DNA from 3 places in the Bradyrhizobium sp. 482_C4_N1_8 genome. Region 2 is predicted to be linked to each of the others. Evidence: predicted binding sites of a transcription regulator. Region 2 holds the regulator's gene; each other region holds the start of a gene.
The links. Region 2 encodes PhoB, which activates phosphate uptake and scavenging genes when phosphate is short. Its sites were predicted from a motif close to TGTCATNNANCTGTCAT; they were not measured.

Region 1: a site for PhoB is predicted at 2,488-2,504, ahead of phnC (phosphonate ABC transporter ATP-binding protein). Genes of this name have one in related genera too.
Region 3: a site for PhoB is predicted at 3,782-3,798, ahead of AB7Z56_RS26280 (acetoacetate decarboxylase). Genes of this name have one in related genera too.

What each region holds. Positions count from the first base shown of each region.
Region 1 is NZ_CP197231.1:8,505,883-8,513,782, reverse strand. Features, by position in the region: gene AB7Z56_RS40405 (DUF1045 domain-containing protein) at 1-549, opposite strand, end outside; gene AB7Z56_RS40400 (alpha-D-ribose 1-methylphosphonate 5-triphosphate diphosphatase) at 568-1,761, opposite strand; gene AB7Z56_RS40395 (chloramphenicol acetyltransferase) at 1,758-2,429, opposite strand; gene phnC (phosphonate ABC transporter ATP-binding protein) at 2,604-3,413, shown strand; gene phnD (phosphonate ABC transporter substrate-binding protein) at 3,473-4,408, shown strand; gene phnE (phosphonate ABC transporter, permease protein PhnE) at 4,485-5,369, shown strand; gene phnE (phosphonate ABC transporter, permease protein PhnE) at 5,366-6,214, shown strand; gene phnF (phosphonate metabolism transcriptional regulator PhnF) at 6,341-7,072, opposite strand; gene phnG (phosphonate C-P lyase system protein PhnG) at 7,192-7,656, shown strand; gene phnH (phosphonate C-P lyase system protein PhnH) at 7,661-7,900, shown strand, end outside.
Region 2 is NZ_CP197231.1:8,672,321-8,680,220, forward strand. Features, by position in the region: gene argF (ornithine carbamoyltransferase) at 1-453, opposite strand, end outside; gene AB7Z56_RS41155 (aspartate aminotransferase family protein) at 453-1,661, opposite strand; gene AB7Z56_RS41160 (GcrA family cell cycle regulator) at 2,118-2,630, shown strand; gene phoB (phosphate regulon transcriptional regulator PhoB) at 2,866-3,573, opposite strand; gene phoU (phosphate signaling complex protein PhoU) at 3,589-4,305, opposite strand; gene pstB (phosphate ABC transporter ATP-binding protein PstB) at 4,317-5,138, opposite strand; gene pstA (phosphate ABC transporter permease PstA) at 5,135-5,980, opposite strand; gene pstC (phosphate ABC transporter permease subunit PstC) at 5,982-6,971, opposite strand; gene pstS (phosphate ABC transporter substrate-binding protein PstS) at 7,115-7,900, opposite strand, start outside.
Region 3 is NZ_CP197231.1:5,420,444-5,428,343, forward strand. Features, by position in the region: gene AB7Z56_RS26265 (MFS transporter) at 1-283, shown strand, start outside; partial or broken gene AB7Z56_RS26270 (carbohydrate porin) at 280-1,681, opposite strand; gene AB7Z56_RS26275 (transporter) at 1,703-2,719, opposite strand; gene AB7Z56_RS26280 (acetoacetate decarboxylase) at 2,835-3,617, opposite strand; gene AB7Z56_RS26285 (patatin-like phospholipase family protein) at 3,838-5,013, shown strand; gene AB7Z56_RS26290 (type 1 glutamine amidotransferase domain-containing protein) at 5,481-6,281, shown strand; gene AB7Z56_RS26295 (TadE/TadG family type IV pilus assembly protein) at 6,399-7,052, opposite strand; gene AB7Z56_RS26300 (TadE/TadG family type IV pilus assembly protein) at 7,052-7,609, opposite strand; gene AB7Z56_RS26305 (TadE/TadG family type IV pilus assembly protein) at 7,620-7,900, opposite strand, start outside.

The sequences.
Region 1 (7,900 bases), 170 kb from region 2:
TGCATCCAGGCGTCCCGTCAGCGTCATGTGGAAGCGGAATTCTTCCATCACGTAAGGGTAACCCCAGCGGTCGAGATAGTCGCGCTGCCGCTCAGTGAGCTTGTCGGGCTTGCGCCGCGCGCGGTCTTCCGCCGTCATGGGCGCGCGGAAGTCGTCGAATTCGCGGACGCAATCGGCGGCAAGTTGCTGGAGCGCGCCCACCGGCTCGGTCGGAATCACCGCAATGAAGCCGCTGATGGAGTCGACGACCGGACGGATTGACGGCATCGGCCGCGCCTTGCCGGCAAAGGCCGCGCAGGCTGCGACGAGCTCGGCTTCAGTCCTGCCTGGCGCCAGCGACATCGGCGCCTTCAGCGTGCCGTGGAAACCGTATTTGCGGGGATCGGCCGTGACGTCGCGCCAATCCGGCGCAACACGCGATGCGTCGGCAGGGAACGGCATCTCCTCACCGGTGTAGACATCATAGCCGAGCAGCTTGGCGCCGAAGCGGGAGAGGGCGCTGTCGGCGCCGGCTGCGAAGTAGATCGCGTAGCGGGGAAAATCTGTCATTGCCCGAGCATAACCGGTTCAGGCCGCAACAACAGCCTCGCGCGGCGTCGCCGCCGCAGCGAGCAGTCGCGTCGCATCAGTGAGATGCACGAGCTTTCCGCCTGATACCACCGCGATCAGCCGCGGCCGCAGCGGCACGCTGTCGTCGACCAGCAGCATGTCGGCGCGGCATCCTTCTGCGAGCACGCCGCGATCGGCAAGGCCGGTCGCGCGCGCTGGTCCCGCAGAGACCAGATCCCAGGCCTTCGGCAGCGGCAGCACACCGTCGGCGGCGAGGCGGAACGCGGCGAGCAGTTGCGCGGGATAGTAATAGTCCGACGCCAGCACCGAGCAGAGCCCCTTCGCGATCATGTCGGATGCCCGGGTCCAGCCGGTATGGCTGCCGCCGCGCACGACGTTCGGCGCACCGTAGACGATCGCATCGCCCGCGGCCGCGGCCGCTCGCGCGGTCTCCTCGCTGATCGGAAACTCCGCGATGTCAGCGCCCAGCTCGCGAAACTCCTGCCGCATCGCCGGCGTCGCATCGTCATGCGAGAGCATCCGCACCTCGGCCGCGCGGGCAGTTGCGGCAAGCCGCGACACGGAAGCCGGCACTTCACTGGCGCGCGAAAGCACACGCTCGACCAGCCGGTCGAATTCCTCGCCCGAGAGGCCGGTGCGCTCCACCATGCGGTTGCGCTTGCGCGGCTTGGCCATGTCGGCAACGGTGCCGTCCATGTGGTCGTTGAAGGCGAACAGGTCGACGCGGCCCTCGGCGAGCCACTGGCTTATCTCGGCCTCGGCCTCGAGATTGTAGGTCTCGTGCCGCAGGTGGAAACGGGTATCGGCGGCGAATTGCGGGCGCTGCCGCTCGATCGCCTCCATCAGGGCGCGCGCATTGCCGGCGCTGCGCAGGCCCGGCTCCCACGAACAGGTCGTGGCGTGAAAGACGGTGGTGATGCCGTTGCTGATCGCCTGGCGGTCACTGTCGGCGAGCGCGACGTCGATCGGGAAGTCGACGCCGGCGCGCGGCATCATCTGGCGCTCGAAGGCATCGCCATGCAGATCGACGATGCCGGGCAGCACCAGCAGGTTGCGCGCATCGATCGCCAGCCGCGCACGGCCGCGAGAGGCATCGACCTGCGCAATGTCCGCGCCGGACACCAGAATGGAAGTTTCGACGAGCTCGGAGCCGATCAGGGCCCGGCCGCCCTCAAGGAAGATGTCTGTCAAGCGACCGCGCTTCGTTTGCTGGCAGGGGAACGGGTGAGGGAGCTTGCCCGTGCTTCATATGCCGAGAGGAAATCTTCAATCCCGAGCTTGCGGAAATCGGGCAGTGCTTCACGCAATTTGTCGTGATCCCAGTCCCACCAGGCGAGTTGGGCCAGCCGTCCGGCGACGTCTTCCGAGAACCGCCGCCGCACGATGCGCGCCGGATTGCCGGCGACGATGGTGTAGGCCGGCACGTCCTTGGTGACGATGGCGCCCGCCGCGATCACCGCGCCGGTGCCGATGTTGCGGCCGGGCAGCACGATCGCGCCATGGCCGATCCAGACGTCGTGGCCGATATGAACGTGATGCTGGCGCCGCCAGTCGAAGAACTCGGTGTCGTCGCTCTCGCCTTCGAAGTAGGCGCTGGAACGATAGGTGAAATGCGCCTGCGTGGCGCGATGCATCGGATGATTGCCGGGATTGATGCGCGTCATCGCCGCGATCGAGCAGAATTTTCCGATCGTGGTGTAGGTGATCTGGGCGTCGTTCACGACATAGGAGTAATCGCCCATCGTGACTTCAGTGAGGATCGTGCGCGCACCGACCTCGGTATAGGTGCCGAGCCTGGTCTCATGCAGCTTCGCCGAAGGGTCGATGGTCGGTTGAACCGAGAGCGTTTTGCCGGCCATGCTACATCCGATAGGTCGAGGGCGGGCGTACCTCTTCGAGTGCCCTGATGACAACGTCATGACGATGCGATGACAGGGGAAGAGGTGTGTAGGATCGCCGCAGCGCGATCCGCGTGTCACACAAGTGTCAAGTGCCGGCGCTAGCGGTGGCAGCCAGCTACTCTGGAGCCCTCTATGCTGGTGGTTGAAGGTCTGACGTGCCGCTTCGGCGCAAAAGCCGCGGTGGACGACGCTTCGTTTCAAATCTCCCCCGGCGGCTTCGTCGGTGTGATCGGGCGCTCCGGCGCCGGCAAGTCGACCATGCTGCGCATGATCAATCGCCTGGCGACGCCGACGCAGGGCCGCATCCTGTTCGACGGCCTCGACGTCACCGCGTTGCGCGGCAAGGAATTGCGGCAGTGGCGGGCGCGCTCGGCGATGATTTTCCAGCAGTTCAACCTCGTCGGCCGGCTCGATGTGCTCACCAACGTGCTGATGGGGCGCCTCGCGACGATGCCGGCCTGGCGCTCGCTGACGCAGACCTGGCCCGAGCACGACAAGGCGCTGGCGATGTCGGCGCTCGAACAGTTCGATATCGCCTCACTCGCCGCCCAGCGCGCCGACCAGCTCTCCGGCGGCCAGCAGCAGCGTGTTGCGATCGCCCGCGCACTGGTGCAGCAGCCCGACATCATCCTCGCCGACGAGCCGATCGCCTCGCTCGACCCGCGCAACACCAAGATCGTGATGGATGCGCTGCTGCGCATCAACAAGCATTTCGGCATCACCGTGCTCTGCAACCTGCATTCGCTCGATCTGGCGCGCAGCTATTGCGATCGCCTGATCGGCATGGCGCAGGGGCGCGTGGTGTTCGACGGCGCGCCTGCCGAATTGACCGACGACGTCGCGCGCGAGCTCTACGATCTCGAAGCCTCCGACGTCATGGGCGGAATGCCCGTGCCGGTGCCTGAGGGTGTGCCGGCGCTCGGAACGGCCGCGGCTGCCTGAGCTGCGCCTGTAGTTGCCAATTTTTGCGTCAACCGACCCCAACCGATGAAGAGGGTATCATGATCACTCGCAGACTGGTTCTTGCCGGCGCCGCCGCGCTCGCGTTCACGACTTCGGCCTCCGCCGACGACTGGAAAGCCAAATACCCCGAACTGACCTTCGCGGTCATTCCGGCGGAAAACGCCTCGGGCGTGACCGAGCGCTGGGCGCCGTTCATGAACTATCTCTCCAAGGAATTGGGCGTGAAGGTCACGCTGCGCATCGCCAACGACTACGCCGCCGTCATCGAGGGCCAGCGCGCCGGCAACATTTATATCGCCAGCTACGGCTCGGCGTCATTCGCCCGCGCCCGCCTGACCGGCGTCAAGACCGATGCCTTCGCCAACGACATCAACGCCGACGGTTCGACCGGCTACTACTCTGTGTTCTTCGTCAAGGCGAGCAGCCCCTACAAGAGCGTCGACCAGCTCAAGGGCAAGAACCTCGGCCTCGTCGATCCGAACTCGACCTCCGGCAACAACGTGCCGCGCTTCGAGCTCGACAAGATGGGCATCACGGATGCCGACACCTATTTCAGCAAGGTCGTCTTCACCGGCAGCCACGAGAACGCGATCCTGGCGCTGGCGCAGGGCACGGTCGACGTTGCGGCCAACCAGTGGACCAGCGATGACGATTCCACGCTGGCGCAGATGCTGACCAAGGGCATGCTGAAGAATGCCGACGGCTCGCCGATGAAGAAGGACGATTTCCGCATCATCCACAAGTCGGCGCCGATCATCAACGGCCCCTACGCCTACAATTCCGACCTGCCGGAAGATGCCAAGGCGGCGATCGCCAAGGCGTTCTTCGACGCGCCGGCCAAGGACAAGGCGGCCTTCGATCGCCTCCAGGACGGCCAGAAGAAGGGTTTTCATCCCGCCACCACCAAGGACTGGGATGGCACGATCGAGCTGATCAAGTTCGTCGATGCACTGCGTAAGAAGAAGGCGTCCTGAGTTTCGGGACGATAGCACTGGAGCCGGGTCGATGGACCCGGCTCTTTCTCTTTGATCGACTACCTTCCCTGGCCAGATGACCGTCGCGGTTTCGATCCTCCCCGAGCAGCAGCTCGCCGTGCTCAACGCGGCCTATCGCCAGGCGGTCGCGCGCAAGCGGCTCCGACTCCTTTTGGGGCTGGTGATCTTTGCCGCAGCGCTGTTTCTTGCCGCGATCGGCGCGGAAGTGAACCTGCGCACCTTCTTTGCCCATTTCGGCAATTTCATCAGCTATTTCGACCGCATCCTCACGCTCGATAGCGGCCAGCGGGTCTGGACCGATGCCGGCGAGTGGCTGTGGGGCTGGCGCAAATGGCTGAAGATGCTGGGCGAGACGCTGCTGATCTCCTACGTCGGCACGCTGATCGGCGCGACCTTGGCCTTCGCCTTGAATTTCTTCGCGGCTGAGAACACCTCACCGTCGCCCTGGCTGCGCTTCGTGGTGCGTCGCCTGCTCGAATTCGCCCGCACCGTGCCGGGCATCGTCTTCGCGCTGATCTTCGTGATTGCCTTCGGGCTCGGGCCGATGGCCGGCGTGCTCGCGATCGCGATCCACTCCACCGGCGCGCTCGGCAAACTGTTCTCCGAGATCGTCGAGAATGCCGACATGAAGCCGGTCGAGGGCATCCGTTCGACCGGCGCGAGCTGGCTCTCCTGCATGCGCTTTGCGATCGTGCCGCAGGTGACGGCGGGGTATGCCAGCTACGCGCTGCTGCGCTTCGAGATCAACGTCCGTGAAGCCTCCGTCATGGGCTTCGTCGGCGCCGGCGGCATCGGCCAGGAGCTCGTCGTCGCCATCCGCAAGTTCTATTACTCCGACGTCAGTGCCATCCTGCTCACCATCATCATCACGGTCTTCATCATCGACATCACTACGGGCTGGCTACGCGGCCGTCTGTTCGGCAAGGAGGCACGGACGTGACGAGACCGCAGGAGGTCGACACGCGAGAGCTTCGCGCGCGCTACCCCGATGTGTTCGATCGCCCCGCCTCGGCGCGGCTCGCGATGCCGGCGATGATCGTCGCGGCGTTTGCGATCCTGGTTTACGGCCTCGTCGATCTCGACTTCTCGCCGTCGCGATTCTTCGCAGGGCTGAGCCAGCTCGGCTGGATCGGCCTGATGATGATCCCGCCCGATCCGGGCTCTTCGCTGCCGGTCTATCTGAAAGCGCTGGGTGAGACGCTGTCGATCGCGCTGCTCGGCACGACGCTCGCCGCGCTGTTCGCGCTTCCGGTCAGCCTGCTGGCCGCGCGCAACGTCATACCTTCGCAGATCCTGCGTTTTCCGGTCCGCCGTTTCCTGGATTCGATCCGCGGCGTCGACACCCTGATCTGGGCGCTGGTGTGGATTAACGTCGTCGGGCTTGGTCCGTTCGCCGGCGTGCTCGCCATCGCCGTGTCGGATTTCGGCGCGTTCGGCAAACTGTTCTCGGAGGCGATCGAGGGCGCCGACCAGAAGCAGGTCGAAGGCGTCCGCGCCTCCGGCGGCAGTGCTTTGCACGAAATCCGCTTCGGCCTGCTGCCGCAGGTGCTGCCCGTGATCGCCGGCCAGGTGCTCTATTTCATCGAATCCAACACGCGCTCGGCCACCATCATCGGCATCGTCGGCGCCGGCGGCATCGGCCTCCAACTCGCCGAGCAGATCCGCGTGCTGGAATGGCAGCGGGTGTCGTTCCTGATCCTGATGATTCTGGTCGCCGTCGCCGCGATCGATTTTATTTCGAGCAAGTTGCGGTTTGCGATCATTGGGCGGCGAGCTGTCGCCTGATCGCCGGCGCCGTAGGGTGGGCAAAGCGAAGCGTGCCCACCACTTCTGCTTAGATATCGGGGAGAGATGGTGGGCACGGCGCAAGTGCGCCTTTGCCCACCCTACGAGCCCTGCGTGGTCGCCCGCTCACCCGTTCTCCACCAGAAACTCCACCCGCTCCGCTGCAAAGCGCGAGTGCTTGGTCACCAGCGGCTTGCCGGCGAGATCGTGGTCGGTCGCGTCGACCACCAGGATCGGCCGTCCCAGCGGCAGATCGAGCCGCGCGGCATCGGTTGCGTCCACGATGCCGGCGGTGATCCGGGTCGCGCCGCGGCTGTAGTCGCGGACGCCGTAATGCTCGAGCAGTTTCGTCATCGAGCGCGTCGCGGCGAATACCTCACCCGCGCCCGGAAACAATTCCGCTGACAGCCAGGTGGTGGAGACGCAGATCGGCGTGCGGTCGGCGAGGCGGATCGCCTCGATCCGCACCAGCGGCGCGCCGGCCTTCAATCCCAGTTCGCGCGCCAGTTCGCGGGTCGCGACGTCGTCGGACGCCTCGATCAGCCGGCCATGCGGTTCGCGGCCGTCGGCGCCGACGATCTCGGAGAAGCGGGTGCGCGAGCGCAAGGGATAAGCGAGGCGCTGCGCCTCGACATAGGTTCCGCTGCCGCGTTCGGCGCGCACGATGCCGCGCTCGGCAAGTGCGGCCAGCGCGCGCCGCACGGTGTGGCGGTTCACGCGATAGGTCTCGGCGATCTCCATCTCGCCCGGCAGCTTGTCGCCGGCTGCAAAGCGGCCGTCGGCGATGCCGCGCTCGATGCCGTCGGCAACGAGGCGCCACAGCGCGACGCCCGAAGAGGCTGTGTCCTGCATGCTCATGTCGCCGAGAAGCCTACTTCAGAAATCACACGTTTGTCACGAAACAGTCATGGCGCTTCCGTATCAAGTTGTCTATTATCATAGACAACTTGGATTCGGCAAGTTCTGTCAAAAGCTCGGTGGATTGGGTGACCCAGCACAACAACCAGCAAGTCCAGCGCAAGGCCGCGATGGCCGTGCTGGCGCACGCGGAGGCGGGCGAGATCGCCGCTCGCCTCCGCGCTCTCGCCCTGCCGGCGCATCAGGAGCTACGCGCGCCGGAAAACGGTCTCGTCATGCTGCGCGGCCGGGTCGGCGGCGACGGCGCGCCGTTCAATCTCGGTGAAGCCACGGTGTCTCGCGCAGCGGTCCGGCTCGCGAGCGGCGAGGTCGGCTTCGGCTACACGCTGGGGCGCGATGGCGAAAAGGCGCGGCTGATCGCGCTCTGCGACGCGCTGGCGCAGTCCAGTGATTTCGGTGAGGCGGTGGAGCGTGACGTTATCGCGCCGTTGCGCGAGCAGCTTATGATCCAGCGCAAGCAGGCGGCGGCCGAGACCGCCGCGACGAAGGTTGATTTCTACACCATGGTGCGCGGTGAGGGGTGAGGCCATGACCACGATTGCGGAACTGCCGCCGGGTTTCGTCGACAAGGTCTTGTCGGCGCAATCGACCTTTCGTTCCGTGATGGACGCGATGGCGCGACCGGGCTCGGTCCAGCGCATCGTGCCGATGGCGGGAGCGCCCGCGCCAACGATGCGCGGCACTGCCGCGATCGCGCTGACGCTGTTCGATCACGACACGCCGCTCTGGCTCGATGAGCGGATGACGGAGCGATCGGACGTGGTGAAA
Region 2 (7,900 bases):
GATCGGGCCGCGATGCTCTTCGTAGGTCATGAGGTCGGCCATCACCTGGCAAGGGTGCGAGCGCCGTGTCAGGCCGTTGATGACGGGCACCGTCGCATATTCCGCCAGCTCCAGCAGGGCCTCGTGATTGAGGATGCGGATCATGATGGCGTCGACATAGCGCGACAGCACGCGCGCCGTGTCGGCGATGGTCTCGCCGCGGCCGAGCTGCATCTCGGCGCCGGTCAGCATGATCGGCTCGCCACCGAGCTGGCGCATGGCGACGTCGAACGAGACGCGGGTGCGGGTGGACGGACGCTCGAAGATCATCGCCAGCGTCTTGCCTTCCAGCGGCTTCACCGGCTGGTGCGCTTTCTGCTTCGCCTTCATGGCGGAGGAGGCCGCGAGCATGCTCTTGAGCTCCGACAACGGGAGCTCGTTGATATCCAGAAAGTGCTTCGGGGACTTGCTCATCAGCTCGCCGCCCGCTTGGTCTGACTGGACGAGATCGCGGCGCAGGCGCGCTCGAGCCGCCCGACGCTGTCCTCGATTTCGGCTTCGGTGACGATCAAGGGCGGCAGGAAGCGCACGACATTGTCGCCGGCGCCGACCGTGAGCAATTTTTCGTTGCGCAACGCCGCGCCAAGATCGCCGGATGGCACCACGGCCTTGATGCCGATCAGAAGGCCTTCGCCGCGCACTTCGCTGACGATGTCGGGATAACGATCGATCACGGAGGCGAGCTTCTGCTTGAGCAGCAGCGACATCTTCTGCACGTGGTCGAAGAAGCCGGGCTTGAGCATGACGTCGAGCACGGCATTGGCAGCCGAGATCGCGAGGGGATTGCCGCCGAAGGTCGAGCCGTGCGAGCCGGGCCCCATGCCGGCAGCCGCGTCCGCGGTCGCCAGCACCGCGCCGATCGGGAAGCCACCACCGAGCGCCTTGGCCAGCGACATCACGTCAGGCGTGACGCCGGTGCGGCGATGCGCGAACAGATCGCCGGTGCGGCCCATGCCAGTCTGCACCTCGTCGAACGCGAGCAGCAGGCCCTTCTCATCGCAGAGCTGGCGCAACGCCTTCAGGAAGGCGGGCGTTGCCGAACGCACGCCGCCCTCGCCCTGGATCGGCTCGATCAGGATGCCGGCGGTCTGCGGACCGATCGCCTTCTTGACGGCTTCGATATCGCCATGCGGGACCTGGTCGAAGCCGTCCATCGGCGGGCCAAACCCTTCGAGATATTTTGCCGAACCGGTCGCGGCGAGCGTTGCCAGCGTGCGGCCGTGGAAGGCGCCTTCGAAGGTGATGATGCGGTAACGTTCCGGATGACCCTTGGAGAAGTGATGATGGCGGACCAGCTTGATCACACCTTCCAGCGCTTCGGCGCCGGAATTGCAGAAGAACACGAAGTCCGCGAAGCTTTCGTTGCACAGACGCGCGGCGAGCTTCTCGCCGTCCGGGCTCTGGAACAGGTTCGACATGTGCCAGAGTTTGGTGGCCTGCTCTTGCAACGCCTTGACCAACGCAGGATGAGCATGGCCGAGCGCATTCACCGCCACACCCGAGGTGAAATCGAGATAGCGATCGCCATTGGTCGCAATCAGCCAGCAGCCTTCACCGCGCTCGAAACCGAGGTCGGACCTGGCGAAAACGGGGAGCAAATGCGGCGCTGCGCTGTTAGTCATGACGATCACTTGAATGTTGCGGACGGTGTGAGCGTGCATTGCGCAACGCACCATTGACCGGCCCGGAAAACGAAACGTGCCGCCTTTTAAGGGCGGCACGCCTGACTATCTTATGCCTGGTGAAACCGGTGTCAATGCCGCCCGGAAAGCCTCGCGAAACGCAGAATCCGTAGTCTTGCGGTGGCGATTTTGCGTATTTCCGCCACGGAACATGTGGAAGCGAGTCGGCGGACTCTTGCGCGTGAGTCACGCCATATTGTAGCGTTTGGCTTGTCAGATACGACATCTCGTGCAGCAGTTCTGATCCTCTAAGTCCTCATGTACCGGCGTAAGCGTTCGGGCGCATCTGGTGCGCCCGGCGAGCCTTAAGGGATTCTGGCGGCACGGGTTTTTCGAAGCTTAGGCATTCGCCGTGCGGCCGCCAGGATGGCAGGCGCCGGCGAAGGAAAGGGTGCAATGACCGTTTTGACCTGGTCGGATGATCGCGTCGAGCAGCTGAAAAAGCTCTGGGAGGCCGGACTTTCGGCCAGCCAGATCGCCGCTGAACTCGGCAATGTGACCCGCAATGCCGTAATCGGCAAAGTGCACCGGCTCGGCCTGTCGGGCCGCGCCAAGAGCCCTTCATCGGCAGCGCCGCGGCCGCGCAAGGCGCGCCCCGCCCAGCACATGATGCGGGTGACACGCCCGATCGCGCGCGGCAACACCGCGCTGGCGCAGGCCTTCGAAGTCGAGGTCGAGGCCGAACCGGTCACCTACGACAACGTCGTGCCGATGAGCCAGCGGCTGTCGCTGCTGGAGCTGAACGAGGCCACCTGCCACTGGCCGGTCGGCGATCCCTCGAGCCCGGATTTCTTCTTCTGCGGCGGCAAGGCGCTCTCCGGCCTGCCCTACTGCGCCCAGCACTCGCGCGTGGCGTATCAGCCCGCGGCCGATCGCCGGCGCGCGCCGGCGAAGCCGGGTCCGCGCTGAAGTCGTTCTGAGCTCAGAAAGGAGCCGTCACACGATGGCGGCTCAACAAATCCGATGTCGTCCCGGACAAGCGCGCCTCGAGCGCGCGCAGATCCGGGACCCTTAACCACCGCAAGATGTGGCTACGGGGACTCGGAGTTACCTTTTCACAAAATAACCGCTCGCTGTGGGTGTCCCGGACCCGCGCTTGCGCTTGTCCGGGACGACACCGAGAGTGTGGCCGCAGCTCACCGAGCTACGCCTGCTCCGCCTTCGCAAAGCGATCGTCCAGTGCGTAGCCCGCGCCGCGGACGGTGCGGATCGGGTCCTGCTCGCGGCCGAGATTGAGCAGCTTGCGCAGGCGGCCGATATGGACGTCGACGGTGCGCTCGTCGATGTAGATGTCACGGCCCCAGACGCTGTCGAGCAGCTGCTCGCGCGAGAACACGCGGCCGGGATGCTCCAGGAAGAACTCCAGCAGGCGATATTCGGTCGGACCGAGATCGATCGGCCGGCCCGAGCGCGCCACGCGGCGCTTGTCGCGGTCGAGCTCGATGTCGCCATAGGCGAGCACGGTGGCGAGCCGCTCGGGGCTGGCGCGCCTGAGCAGGCCCTTCACGCGTGCCAGCAGCTCCGGCACCGAGAACGGCTTGACGATGTAGTCGTCGGCGCCGGTCGCAAGGCCCCGCACCCGCTCGCTCTCCTCGCCGCGCGCGGTGAGCATGATGATCGGGAGCTGCTTGGTCTCGGGCCGGGTGCGCAGCCGCCGGCACAGCTCGATGCCGGAGAGGCCCGGCAGCATCCAGTCGAGCACGATCAAATCGGGGATGTGCTCCTTGAGGCGGGTGTCGGCGTCGTCGCCGCGCATCACCGTCTCGACGTCATAGCCGTCGCCTTCGAGGTTGTAGCGGAGAAGCTCGGTGAGAGCTTCCTCGTCCTCAACCACCATAATGCGTGCGCCCATGGTGTTCGTCGCTCCTTAAGTGTTCGGGACCGTCGTGGCGAAGGTCGTCATGTCGCCCTTCGGCCGCTTGTCGGTGATCGCCTGGCCCTCGATCATGTAGAACACGGTCTCGGCGATGTTGGTGGCGTGGTCACCGATGCGCTCGATGTTCTTGGCGCAGAACATCAGATGGATGCAGAACGAGATGTTGCGCGGATCCTCCATCATGTAGGTGAGGAGCTCGCGGAACAGCGAGGTGCAGATGGCGTCGACTTCCTCGTCGCCCTTCCACACCGCCATCGCCGCCGGCAGATCGTGCGCGGCATAGGCATCCAGCACCGACTTGACTTGTTGCTGCACGAGGTCGGTCATGTGCTCCAGACCGCGGAACAGCTTGAGCGGATGGAAATCCGTCTCCAGCGCCGCGACGCGCTTGCCCATGTTCTTGGCGAGGTCGCCGATCCGCTCGAGATCGGTCGCGACGCGCATGGCGCCGACGATCTCGCGCAGATCCACCGCCATCGGCTGGCGGCGCGCGATGGTGAGAACGGCGCGCTCCTCGATCTTCTTCTGGAGCGCGTCGAGCTCGGCGTCGATGGTCACGACGCGCTGGCCGAGCGCGACGTCGCGGCGGATAAGCGCGTCGACGGAATCGACGATCATGCGCTCGGCGATGCCGCCCATCTCGGCGACCAGGCGCGTGAGCTCCTGGAGGTCGGTGTCGAAGGCCTTTGCGGTATGTTCAGAACCCATGTTCCGTCTCCTCAGCCGAACCGGCCGGTGATGTAATCCTGCGTGCGCCGGTCGGTCGGCGACGTGAAGATCTTGCTGGTGTCGTCGAACTCGATCAGCTCGCCGAGATACATGAAGGCGGTCTTGTCGGAGACGCGCGCCGCCTGCTGCATGTTGTGGGTGACGATCGCGATCGTGTAGTTCTCGGACAGCTCCTGGATCAGCTCCTCGACCTTGGCGGTCGAGATCGGGTCGAGCGCCGAGCAGGGCTCGTCGAACAAGATCACCTCGGGCCGCACCGCGACCGTGCGGGCGATGCAGAGGCGCTGCTGCTGGCCGCCGGAGAGCGACAGGCCGGAGGCGTTGAGCTTGTCCTTGACCTCGTTCCACAGCGCGCCACCGCGCAGCGCCTTCTCGACGCGGTCGTCCATCTCGGACTTCGAGATCTTCTCGTAAAGGCGGATGCCGAAGGCGATGTTCTCGTAGATCGTCATCGGGAACGGCGTCGGCTTCTGGAACACCATGCCGACGCGGGCGCGCAGCAAATTGAGGTCCAGCTTGGGGTCGAGGACGTTGGTCTGGTCGAGCATGAGCTGACCGGTGACGCGCTGGCCCGGATAGAGGTCGTACATCCGATTGAAGATGCGCAGCAGGGTCGACTTGCCGCAGCCCGACGGGCCGATGAACGCCGTGACGCGGTTGGTGCCGAGCGCCAGATTGATGTTCTTCAGCGCGTGGTGCTCGCCGTAATAGAAATTGAGGTTGCGCACCGTCACCTTGGCCGGAGCTTCGGGCAGCACCGGCGCCTGGGGCAAACCACCGGCCGCGCTCATCGATACGGAAAGATCACTCATTTTGCGGTCCTCTCGGCGCTCAGAATGCGCGCGCCAATATTCAGGGCAAGAACGGTCAGGGTGATGAGCAGCGCGCCGCTCCAGGCGAGCTGCTTCCAGTAGGCGTAGGGGCTCTGCACGAAATTATTGATGGTGACCGGCAGGTTCGCCATCGTCTTGTTCAGACCCAGGCTGAAGAACTGGTTCGACAGCGCGGTGAAGAGCAGCGGCGCGGTCTCGCCGGCGACGCGGGCGGTGGCCAGCATCACGCCGGTGATGAGGCCCGAGCGCGCCGCGCGATAGGCGATGCGCTTGATCACCAGCGAGCGCGGCAGGCCGAGCGCCGAGGCCGCCTCACGCAGTGCGTTCGGCACCAGCAGCAGCATGTCCTCGGTCGTGCGCAGCACCACCGGGATGACGATCACCGCAAGCGCGAGGCAGCCGGCAATCGCCGAGAAGCCGCGCATCGGCACCACCACCGCACCATAGATGAACAGGCCGATGATGATCGAGGGCGCCGAGAGCAGGATGTCGTTGATGAAGCGGATCACCGAGGTCAGGCGGTCGTTGCGGCCGTACTCGGCGAGATAGGTGCCGGCGAACAGACCGAGCGGCGCGCCGATGCCGACGCCGAGCACGGTCATGATGATCGAACCCACGATGGCGTTGCGCAGGCCGCCCTCGGTCGAGCCCGGAGGCGGCGTGTCCGCAACGAAGAGCTCCAGGTTCAGGCCGGCAATGCCGTTGTAGAGCAGCGTCATCAGGATCAGCGCGAGCCATGTGACGCCGAAGGCAGCGGCAGCCAGGCAGAGCACACGGATGACGATGTCCATGCGGCGGCGGCGTGCGTAGATCGGGTTCATGTTACTTCCCCGCCTTCTTTTCAAGACGCATCAGCATCAACCGTGCAGCCGCGAGCACGAAGAATGTCAGCACGAACAGCAGCAGGCCGAGCAGGATCAGGCCGGACTGGTGCAGGCCGTCGCTCTCGGCGAACTCCGATGCGATCGCCGCCGAGATCGTGGTGCCCGGGGCAAAGATCGACGACGAGATGCGGAACGAGTTGCCGATGATGAAGGTCACCGCCATGGTCTCGCCGAGCGCGCGGCCGAGCGCCAGCATGACACCGCCGATGACGCCGACGCGGGTGTAGGGGATCACCACGCTGCGCACGACTTCCCAGGTGGTGCAGCCGACGCCGTAGGCGGCTTCCTTGAGCACCGGCGGGACCGTCTTGAACACGTCGACCGAGATCGAGGTGATGAAGGGCAGCACCATGATGGCGAGGATCAGCGCCGCGTTGAACAGGCTGAGATAGGACGGCGGGCCTGCGAAGATCGCGCCCAGCACGGGGACGCCGTCGAAGATCTTGATCATGAAGGGCTGGAACGTGTTGGCCAGGAACGGGCCGAGCACGAAGAAGCCCCACATGCCGTAGATGATCGAGGGAATGCCGGCGAGCAGCTCGATCGCCATGCCGATCGGGCGGCGCGCCCATTGCGGGCAGAGCTCGGTCAGAAAGATCGCAATGCCGAGACCGACCGGAATGGCGATCGCCATCGCGATGAAGGAGGTGATGAGCGTGCCGTAGATCGGGCCGAGCGCGCCGAGCACGGGCGGATCTGCCGACGGCGCCCAGCGCTGCGTCCACAGGAAGGCGAAGCCGTATTCCTTCATCGCCGGGAACGCGCCGACGATCAGCGAGATGATGATGCCACCGAGGATGAGGAGCACCGAGATCGCGGACAGCCGCGTGATCCAGTAGAAGGTGAGGTCGCCGAGCTTGAAGGCGCCCAAGGCCTTGGCGCGGTCATACGGTCCGGCGTCGTCGATTACATCGCTCTGAACGGCCATCTCTGCCACGCCGATCCCCTGTGCCCGTTTGATATACGCTTGTTGTCGGTCTTGTTGTTGGTCTTGCGCTCCGGATGCGGCGCGAGGCCGATCCGGAGCGGAGGTCTTGTGAGATCCCGGCGCCCAGTCCGGGACAAGAGCGCTTAGCTCTTGATCTCGGCAGCCCAGGTCTTCTCGATCAGCTGGACGACCGGGTCCGGCATCGGGATGTAGTCGAGTTCTTCAGCCGCCTTGCCGCCGCTCTTGAAGGCCCAGCGGAAGAACTTGATGGCTTCCTGCGAGGCTGCCTTGTCGGTGGCATCCTTGTGCATGAGGATGAAGGTCGCCGCCGTGATCGGCCAGGACTTGTCGCCGGGCTGGTCGGTCAGGATGACGTAGTAGCCGGGCGCCTTGGCCCAGTCGGCATTGGAAGCCGCGGCCTGGAAGGCCTCGACGGTCGGCTGCACCGGCTTGCCGGCCTTGTTGACGAGACCGGTGTAGGTCAGCTTGTTCTGCTTGGCATAGGCGTACTCGACGTAGCCGATCGAGTTCTTGGTCTGGCTGATGTTGCCCGACACGCCTTCGTTGCCCTTGGCGCCGACGCCGACCGGCCACTCGACCGCCGTGCCCTCACCGACCTTGCTCTTCCAGTCCGCGCTGGCCTTGGCGAGGTAGTTGGTGAAGTTGAAGGTGGTGCCCGAACCATCCGAGCGGCGGACCACGGTGATCGCGTCCGACGGCAGCTTCACGTTCGGATTGAGCTTCTTGATCGCGGCGTCGTCCCACTTGGTGATCTTGCCGAGATAGATGCTGGCCAGGGTCTCGCCGTCGAACACCAGCTCGCCGGGCTTCACGCCCTCGATGTTGACGACCGGAACGATGGCGCCCATCACCATCGGCCACTGGACGAGGCCGTCCTTCTCGAGCTGCTCGGCCTTGAGCGGCGCGTC
Region 3 (7,900 bases), 3.3 Mb from region 2:
GATGTTCTACGGCCTCGACTGGATCGCCACGGTGCCGCCGACCGTGCGGCTCACCGCGCAGAAGTTCGGGCCCGAGCGCGCCAATCTGGTGTTCGGCTGGATCTTTGCCGGCCATCAGCTCGGCGCAGGCACTGCGGCGTTCGGTGCCGGCTTCTCGCGGACGGTCTATGAGAGCTACCTGCCCGCGTTCTTCATCGCCGGCGCGCTCTGCGTGTTCGCCTCGCTGATCGTTCTGGCGCTGTCGCGGCAACCGAAGGCCGAGCCGAAGCCGGCGATGGCCTAGTACCTGATCGTGGTGGTGACGCCGAACACTGCGGCGTCACCGATCCGCGAAACGCCGGTCGGATCGTTCGGATTGGGGATGCCGCCGGAGGGCCGGAACACGTATTGGAAGTAAGGCGCGATCAGCCAGCCCGGCTTGATATGCGCCTCGTAGATCATCTCGATCAGCGTCTCGTTGCTGCGCACCGGACTCTGGATGCCGGTGAAAGCCTGCGTATCAATGTCAAGATTGCGCGCGGTGTTCGAAATCCGCATATAGGCCATCGCCACGCCGAAGCGATCGAGCGGACGGCCTGGCGTGAAGCCCACGAAACCGATGCCGCCGTCCACATAAAGGTCGATCAGATTGCGGTCCGGCGGGCTGTAGGCAATGCGGCCGAACGCGGTGACGCCCGGAAGCGAGGCTGACGTGGTGTTGTCCTTCACCTCCGGCGGGCGATAGAGCACCTGCTCGATGACAGCGAAGATACCGTAATTGCCGCGAAGTCTTGCAGGCACACCGCTTCCGCCGGGATCGGCGATCGAGAGCCCCTCGGCCGTAAAACGCTGGCTGTCGAACGAGCCGTAATGCTTCCAGGCGCCCGGCGTGAAATTGCCGGCGAGCGGCCGGCCGCCGATATCGATGTCGTAGTTGAAGCGGACCTGCCCGATCACCCACGGCGGATCGTTGACCCGGAACGCCAGGCCATGATGGTCGCGCAGCTGCGGATCCTGATCGCCCGGACCCGACGGATCGCCGTTGAACACCGCACCGAACGCGGTGATGTTGTCCGTCAGCGCCGCCTTGATGCGGATACCGGGCACAGCGATCGGGTGCCGGGCCGCCGGCCGGAAGGTTGCTGGCCTTGATCGCGGGCCAGCCGAAGGTGCCGTTGATGAAGAGGTCGTCGGTCTGGCTGTCGAAGAACTCGACGTCGGCGGCCTGCTGGCCGGCCCTGATGTTCAGGCGGTCGCCAAAGAAGCTCTGCTCGAAATAGGCGTTGTAGAGCCGCTGGTCCGGCAATGCCTCGATCTCGCTGATGGTGGCGAGGTTCATCACGTAGTTGCGGCTCAGCCCCTGGCCGTAGATCACGAACGCATTGGCGTAGAAGCGGCCGCCGGCCCAGCCGACGAGCTTGTCGAGATCGGCATCGACCGAGAGATCGAGGCGCCCGAAATGGATGGCGCCGCGCTTCACGCCGCCGGAGACGTTGGCGATGTTGTCGGCGATATAGGTGGCGCCGAAGTTCAGGCCCTTGTTGGCAAGCCCGTCATGCCATTCGTTGAACCATTTCGGCGCCAGCCATTCGGCCGCGCTTTCGTCCTTGGCGCCGGCGAGCGCGCCGGTGCTCGCCACCGTCGAGGCCAGCACGATCGCGGCCGCATTTCGCAGCGGAAATCTGTGGGACGTCCCGATCACGGCTGATACCGGCTGCGTACGCTACCTGAAGATACCCGTGCGCCGCATGAACAGATAGGCCGCGCCGACCGACGAGGCCATCAGGAGCGCCGCCCAGAGAAATCCGCTCTCGACGTCGGTGAGCGGCAGGCCCTTGGTGTTCATGCCGAAGATGCCGGTGATCAGGGTCGGCGGCAGCAGCAGCGAGGTCACGATGGAGAGCGTGTGGAGGTGGTGGTTGCTCTCCTCCTCGTTCTTGAAGCGCAGCTCCTCCTCGAGCAGGCGGCTGCGTTCGCGGAGCTCGACGATGTCGTGATCGAGCCCGTCCAGCCGCTGCGCCAGCTTGCCGGCGTGAATGCGCAAGGCCGGCGCGAGATGATCGGTGTTCTTCTGATCGAGGCGGTGGAACAGCACGCGCAGGCCGGTGAGCTGGCGATGCAACCTGACGCAGGTCCGGCGCAGCCGGCCGAGATTGCGGCGCATCTCCGGCTTGGCGTCGTCGGCCAAAATCCGTTCCTCGATGTCGTCGATCTCCTGGCCGAGCTTGTCCGCCATCCGGTCCAGCGTATCGGCGACCTCGTCGACGATCTTTTCCAGGAGATGGGCGACGTTGTCGACGCGGTAGCCGCCTTCGAGCACGCGGCGCGTCGCATCGGCCGAGCACAGCGCCTGATGCCGGCCGCTGACGAGAAGATGCTCGGTCATGGCGAAACGCAGGAACGCGGTCTCCTCCGTCGCGCTGTCGATGTCGCGCACGAGATCGGAGAAGACGCCGTAGACGCAATGGTCGATGACGTGAAGCTGCTGGAAAGTGTCGTTGGACAGCAGGAGGTCACGCGCGAGCGGCGGCAGCTGTGACGCCGCGATCCAGGGCCGTGCGCGCGTATCGGTCAGGTTGAAATGCAGCCAGAGCCGGCCGTCATGGCTGAACTCGATCGGCTGGTCGATCGGCAGCGCCTCGGCACTGCCGTCGCCGTGCAGCCGGAACGCCCAGACCAGGCCGGGAATGACGGGCACGGTGTCCGATATCGTGCTGACAAGCTTCGCCGGCTCAGCCATGGCCAACCCCAACCGTCAACAAATGCCCCGCTTCCGGAAGATGGCTGACGGCATCTTCCGGACTTCTCGCGGGTACTCAATTACGGCTTTGTTACAGTTTGATGATGGTGCCGCCCTACTCTGCAGCGAGCCCCGTCGCGGCCATCGCCTCGGCCTCCTTGACGTAGTCGTGCACGACGCGGCCGAACGGCAGCGTGAGATCGGCGATGTAGTGGTGCGCGCCCAGGCAGCGGCGGACCGGGAAATCCGCGACCGGCGCGTTGACATGCGGCACCAGATGCAGCCGGCCGGGCCCCATCCAGGAGCCCTTCGGCACGATGTCGATGAGGTTGATCGCGACGAGTTGGCAAACTTCGAGACGGCCGTCGACGCCCGGGATCATCTTCAGATTGATCTGCGTCTTCGACAGCGTCGCACGGGTGTGATCGCCGTTGCCGGCCATGCTCTCGTGCTTGTAGCCCATCGTGCCCATGGCGACGAGCTGACCGGCATATTCCAGCGTGCCAGTCAGCGTGTCCTTGACGATCTCGAGTTTCGGATGGGCATATTTCTTGGGAAAGCCCCAGATCTCGCGGCCCGCCGCGATCGGCGGATCATCATCCAGATACATCTGCGAGACGAAATTGACCTCCTCGCCGTTGAGGCGCGCGGGGATGACGAGGCCGGATTCGGTGTAGCTGCCGAAGCCGGAGGAGTCCGGCATCTTGATCCATTCGTAGTGCACGATCGGCTGGTCGATCGGCTCCAGCGGCTCAGGCAGGCCGGCGCGGATCAGCTCCGGATCGGTCTCGTAGGTGATGACGAGGAATTCGCGGTTGACGAAGCGATAGGGCCCGGCCGGATAGCTCGGCCCCGCCGCCGGCATGGACGGAAGTCTCAGCACGTCTTCCCTGCGCATCCTGATCTCCTGTGTGTGGTGCCCGCCCGGCGGCGTCAGGCCTGGACCGCAAATTGCTAGCCGCCGTCATTGACTGCGATGTGAAGGATTTCCGTCAGGCGCACGACCTCCCGCCATTTCCGCTGCGGTCGGCCTGCATGCAGACGACGCATCGGCGCTGAAATTGTCATCACGCCGTCACTGCCGGACGCAATCGTTTGGTCCACGCTAGGAGGCACCCATGGACGCCCGCACGTCGCAACCGGCTCATCAGACGCATCAGCCTCCCGCACGGGGCTGGCGCCCCGAACGCTGCGACCGCGTCGCGCTGGTGCTGCAAGGTGGCGGCGCGCTCGGCGCCTACCAGGCCGGCGTCTACCAGGCGCTGCACGAAGCCGGCATCGAGCCCGACTGGGTCTGCGGTGTCTCGATCGGTGCAATCAACTCCGCCATCATCGCCGGCAACAAGCCGGAGAAGCGGCTGGAGGCGCTGCGCATCTTCTGGGAGCGCATCACCAATCGCAAGATCTGGCATTACACGCCCGACGGCGACATCTTCCGCCAGTGGCGCAATCTCACCAGTGCGTGGATGACGTCGGCGATGGGCCAGCCCGGCTTCTTCACCCCGCACCAGGTCAATCCCTGGTTCAGCCCGGTCGGCGCGCGCACCGCCACCAGCTATTACGACACGATGCCGCTGAAGGAGAGCCTGCTGGAGCTCGTCGACTTCGACCTCATCAACGAGAAGAAGGTCCGTTTCGCGGTCGGCGCGGTCAACGTGCTCTCGGGCAACTTCATCTATTTCGACAACTCCCATGACGAGATCGAGCCGGAGCACATCATGGCCTCCGGCGCCCTGCCCCCGGCGCTGCCGATGGTGCGGATCGGCACCGATCATTTCTGGGACGGCGGCATCGTCTCCAACACGCCGCTCCAGCATCTGCTCGACCAGGAGGATGCGCTCAACTCGCTGGTGTTCCAGGTCGACCTGTTCAGCGCACGGGGTGTGCTGCCGCGCTCGATCCAGGACGTGATGGCCCGCCACAAGGACATCATGTATTCCTCGCGCACGCGCCACAACACCGACGTCTACCGCCGCACGCACAACCTCAAGGTTCTGCTCTACAAGGCCCTGGCGAAAGTCCCGGACGAGCAACTCTCCGACGAGGATCGCCAGCTCAAGTCGAGCCTGCGCCGCATGCCGGAGATCGCGATCCTGCACCTGATCTACCAGCAGAAGGCCTATGAGGGCGACGCCAAGGACCATGAGTTCTCGGGCACCTCGATGCGCGAGCACTGGACGAGCGGCTACGAGGACACCAAGCGCACGCTGAAGCGCCGCGACTGGATCAAGATGCCGGACGAAGGCATGGGCCTCGTGGTGCACGACGTGCACCGGGAGACGGAGAGCGCGTAAAGCACCCCGCGCGGGCTGCTCCAAACAAAAACTGCGAAAACAACCCCATGCACAGTAGCCGGCGCGCGGCGGATCAATGACTTACGTTTTACCGAAGTAAACTTGACTCGTCGGGCAAAACAGGAGCATGATGGCATCATTGCAAAATCGCACGATGCATCCGCTCCAGGCCGATCGCGCCACATGGTCAGACTACGCCGCATCCCCTAAATTGCGCGCGGAATGACGTTGGGAGGCTGGCTTGCGCGCCATCAGCGAAGCCGCTTACTTCTTCGGCAGCGACAGATTATTCCCTCCGCAGGAGCCTTCGGGGCGAGCTTGCGGAGCGAAGCGGCGTGCTCCGCCCGATCTGCTCCAGTCGTTGCTTGAAACGCCAGAACGGTCGTCGCGTCAGGTTGCCGTTCGCGTCGGCCGGATTGTTATGAAGTTCTAACCGCAAGACGATCAAGCAAATCGCAGGAGACACCATGTCCAAAGGAAAAGTGCTCGTTGTCGGCTCCAATGCCACCCGTATCGAGATCCAGGGCGGCGGCACCGGACCGACCGGCCAATACCTCAATGAAACCGTCGTGCCGGCGATGGCCGTGATCGATGCCGGCTACGAGGTGGTGCTGGCGACGCCGAACGGCAAGCAACCGTACATCGATCCGGCCTCCGATCATGCGGCCCATTTTGACGGCGACGAGAAGGCCTACCGGCGGGGACGCGACTTCTTCGACAAGGACCCGGCGATGACCAACGTCCATACGTTGCGCGCGATCGTGGACGGAGGACTGGATCAATACGCCGCCGTTTTTGTCCCCGGCGGGCAGGGCCCGGTCGTCGACCTCATGCAGGATCCCGAGCTCGGCAAGATTCTGCGATATTTCCACGAACGGAAGAAGATCACGGCGCTGCTCTGCCACGGACCGATCGCAACTCTGGCCGCCCTGCCCGACGCCAAGGCCTATCGCGCCGCCCTGATCGCCGGCGACAAGGCCAAGGTCGCGGAGCTGGGCAAGGGCTGGCAATATGCGGGATATAAGATGACGGTGTTCACCGCCTCGGAAGAGATACCGATCGAGGAGCAGTTCCTGCACGGCAAGATCTACTTCACCATGCCGGACGCGCTGGGAGCTGCGGGTGCCGAGGTCAGCCGAAGCGCCGTCGACTTCGAGCCTTACGTCGTCGAGGACCGCGAGCTGATCACCGGCCAGAATCCGCGGTCCGACCATCCCATCGCGGCAAAGCTGATCGCAGCGCTCGACCGCGCCACTGTGGCGGCGTAAGCGTTTACTCCAATGTCATCCGGCCCGGTGCGCAATTGCGCACAGGGGCCGGGAGGAAATCGGGACGGAAGCGTGCCTCAGCGGCATCCGGCTTCTTTCGGACCGCGTTCCGTGAAACTAACAGGTCTTCTGCTGCAAGTGCTGCACGCAGGTGCAGGTCTTCGCCGCCGGATATTTCACGTCGTAATAGGGAAAACTCGACGTGGCGGGGGTGTTCGTCGAGCAGCGGGGGAACAGGTAATAGCTGTCGGACAGCTTCACCGTGCCGGCGATCGTGAAGCCGAGGTTGGGCGCGTAGTCGTAGGACACCTCGCTCAGAATGAGCGAGATGTTGGCATTGCTGGTGCCGCCCGGCGCGGTAAAGGACGACAAGGTCATCTGCTGACCGGCGGCCCTCGCCCCCGACGTACTGGTCGACTTGCTCCATTGCACCGTCGCGTTGCCATTGCTGTCGGTCGAGACCTCGGAGACCGTGATCGTCATCAGCGAGGTGCTGCCGTTCTTGATGGGATAGGGAGCCATGATGGAGCTCGCCGCAGCGAGAATGCCGTCCATCTGGGTCGACGTGACGGCCGTGTTCTGCGAGATCATGTCGGCAACGCTGTGCGCAGTCGCGCTGACCTTGACGTTCATGGCGAGCCCGTTCCCGAGCTCGACGCCGCCGACATAGAGCACCAGCATGAACGGCGTCACGATGGCGAACTCCGTCGCTGCAACAGCGCGTACATCGGTCAACATCTGCCGAGCGCGAGACGACAGGGCGGAGATCATCAGGTAGCTCCTGGCTCGTTCTGGAACGCGGCGGACGACATGAGCAGCCGGTTGCCATTGCTAAGGTTCGAGAGATTGAAGCCGAGCGGCCCGAGCACGACCGGCCAGACATACATGACGCGGAGAACGACGATATCGCCGGAATCGCCCGGATTGTATTGCCAGCTGTTGGTCACATTGCCCGAGCCGTCGAAGGTCAGCGTGGGCGTCGCCGTGTTCGCGGAAGACCAGGACGTTGCGACCTGCATGTCGACCATCAGACCGCTGCAATTGAACAGGATCACGATCTGATCGCAGACCTTCTGCTTGAAAACCGCCTGGTTCATCTGCGCCGACTGAACCTGCCCCGTCATGACGAGACGCGCCGACTGGCGCACCACGGTTTCAAGCATCTGCTGGGCAAAGAAAACCAGAAACGTCTGGATGAGCGCGATGATGAGGGCGAGAAACGGCGCGGCAACGAGCGCGAATTCGACGGCCGTGGCTCCGCGGCTATCGCCGGCGAAGGCGGCGCAGCGGTTGCGGCGTCTTTTCGTTGTCGTGACCTGTCGGGTCATGGCGCCTTCCCTACTGCACGAGGCTGGCCGTGCTGGACGCAACCTTGATGAAGAGGTTGGTCAGCGCAGCGGAAATGTCGCCACCTGTCTGCACGCTCGCATACAGACCGGGCGATGCGCACGATTGCAGCCGTGTCGCGATCGTGCCGGTTGACGAGGATGGATTGTTGAACTGCGAGATGCGGCTCGTGTACCAGCTGTCGCTCAGCTGCAGATACTCGGTGTAGAGGACCGCGATGCGAATGCCGCGGTTCTTGATCGTCGTGCAGACCGTCGTGTCGAGCGGTTGCT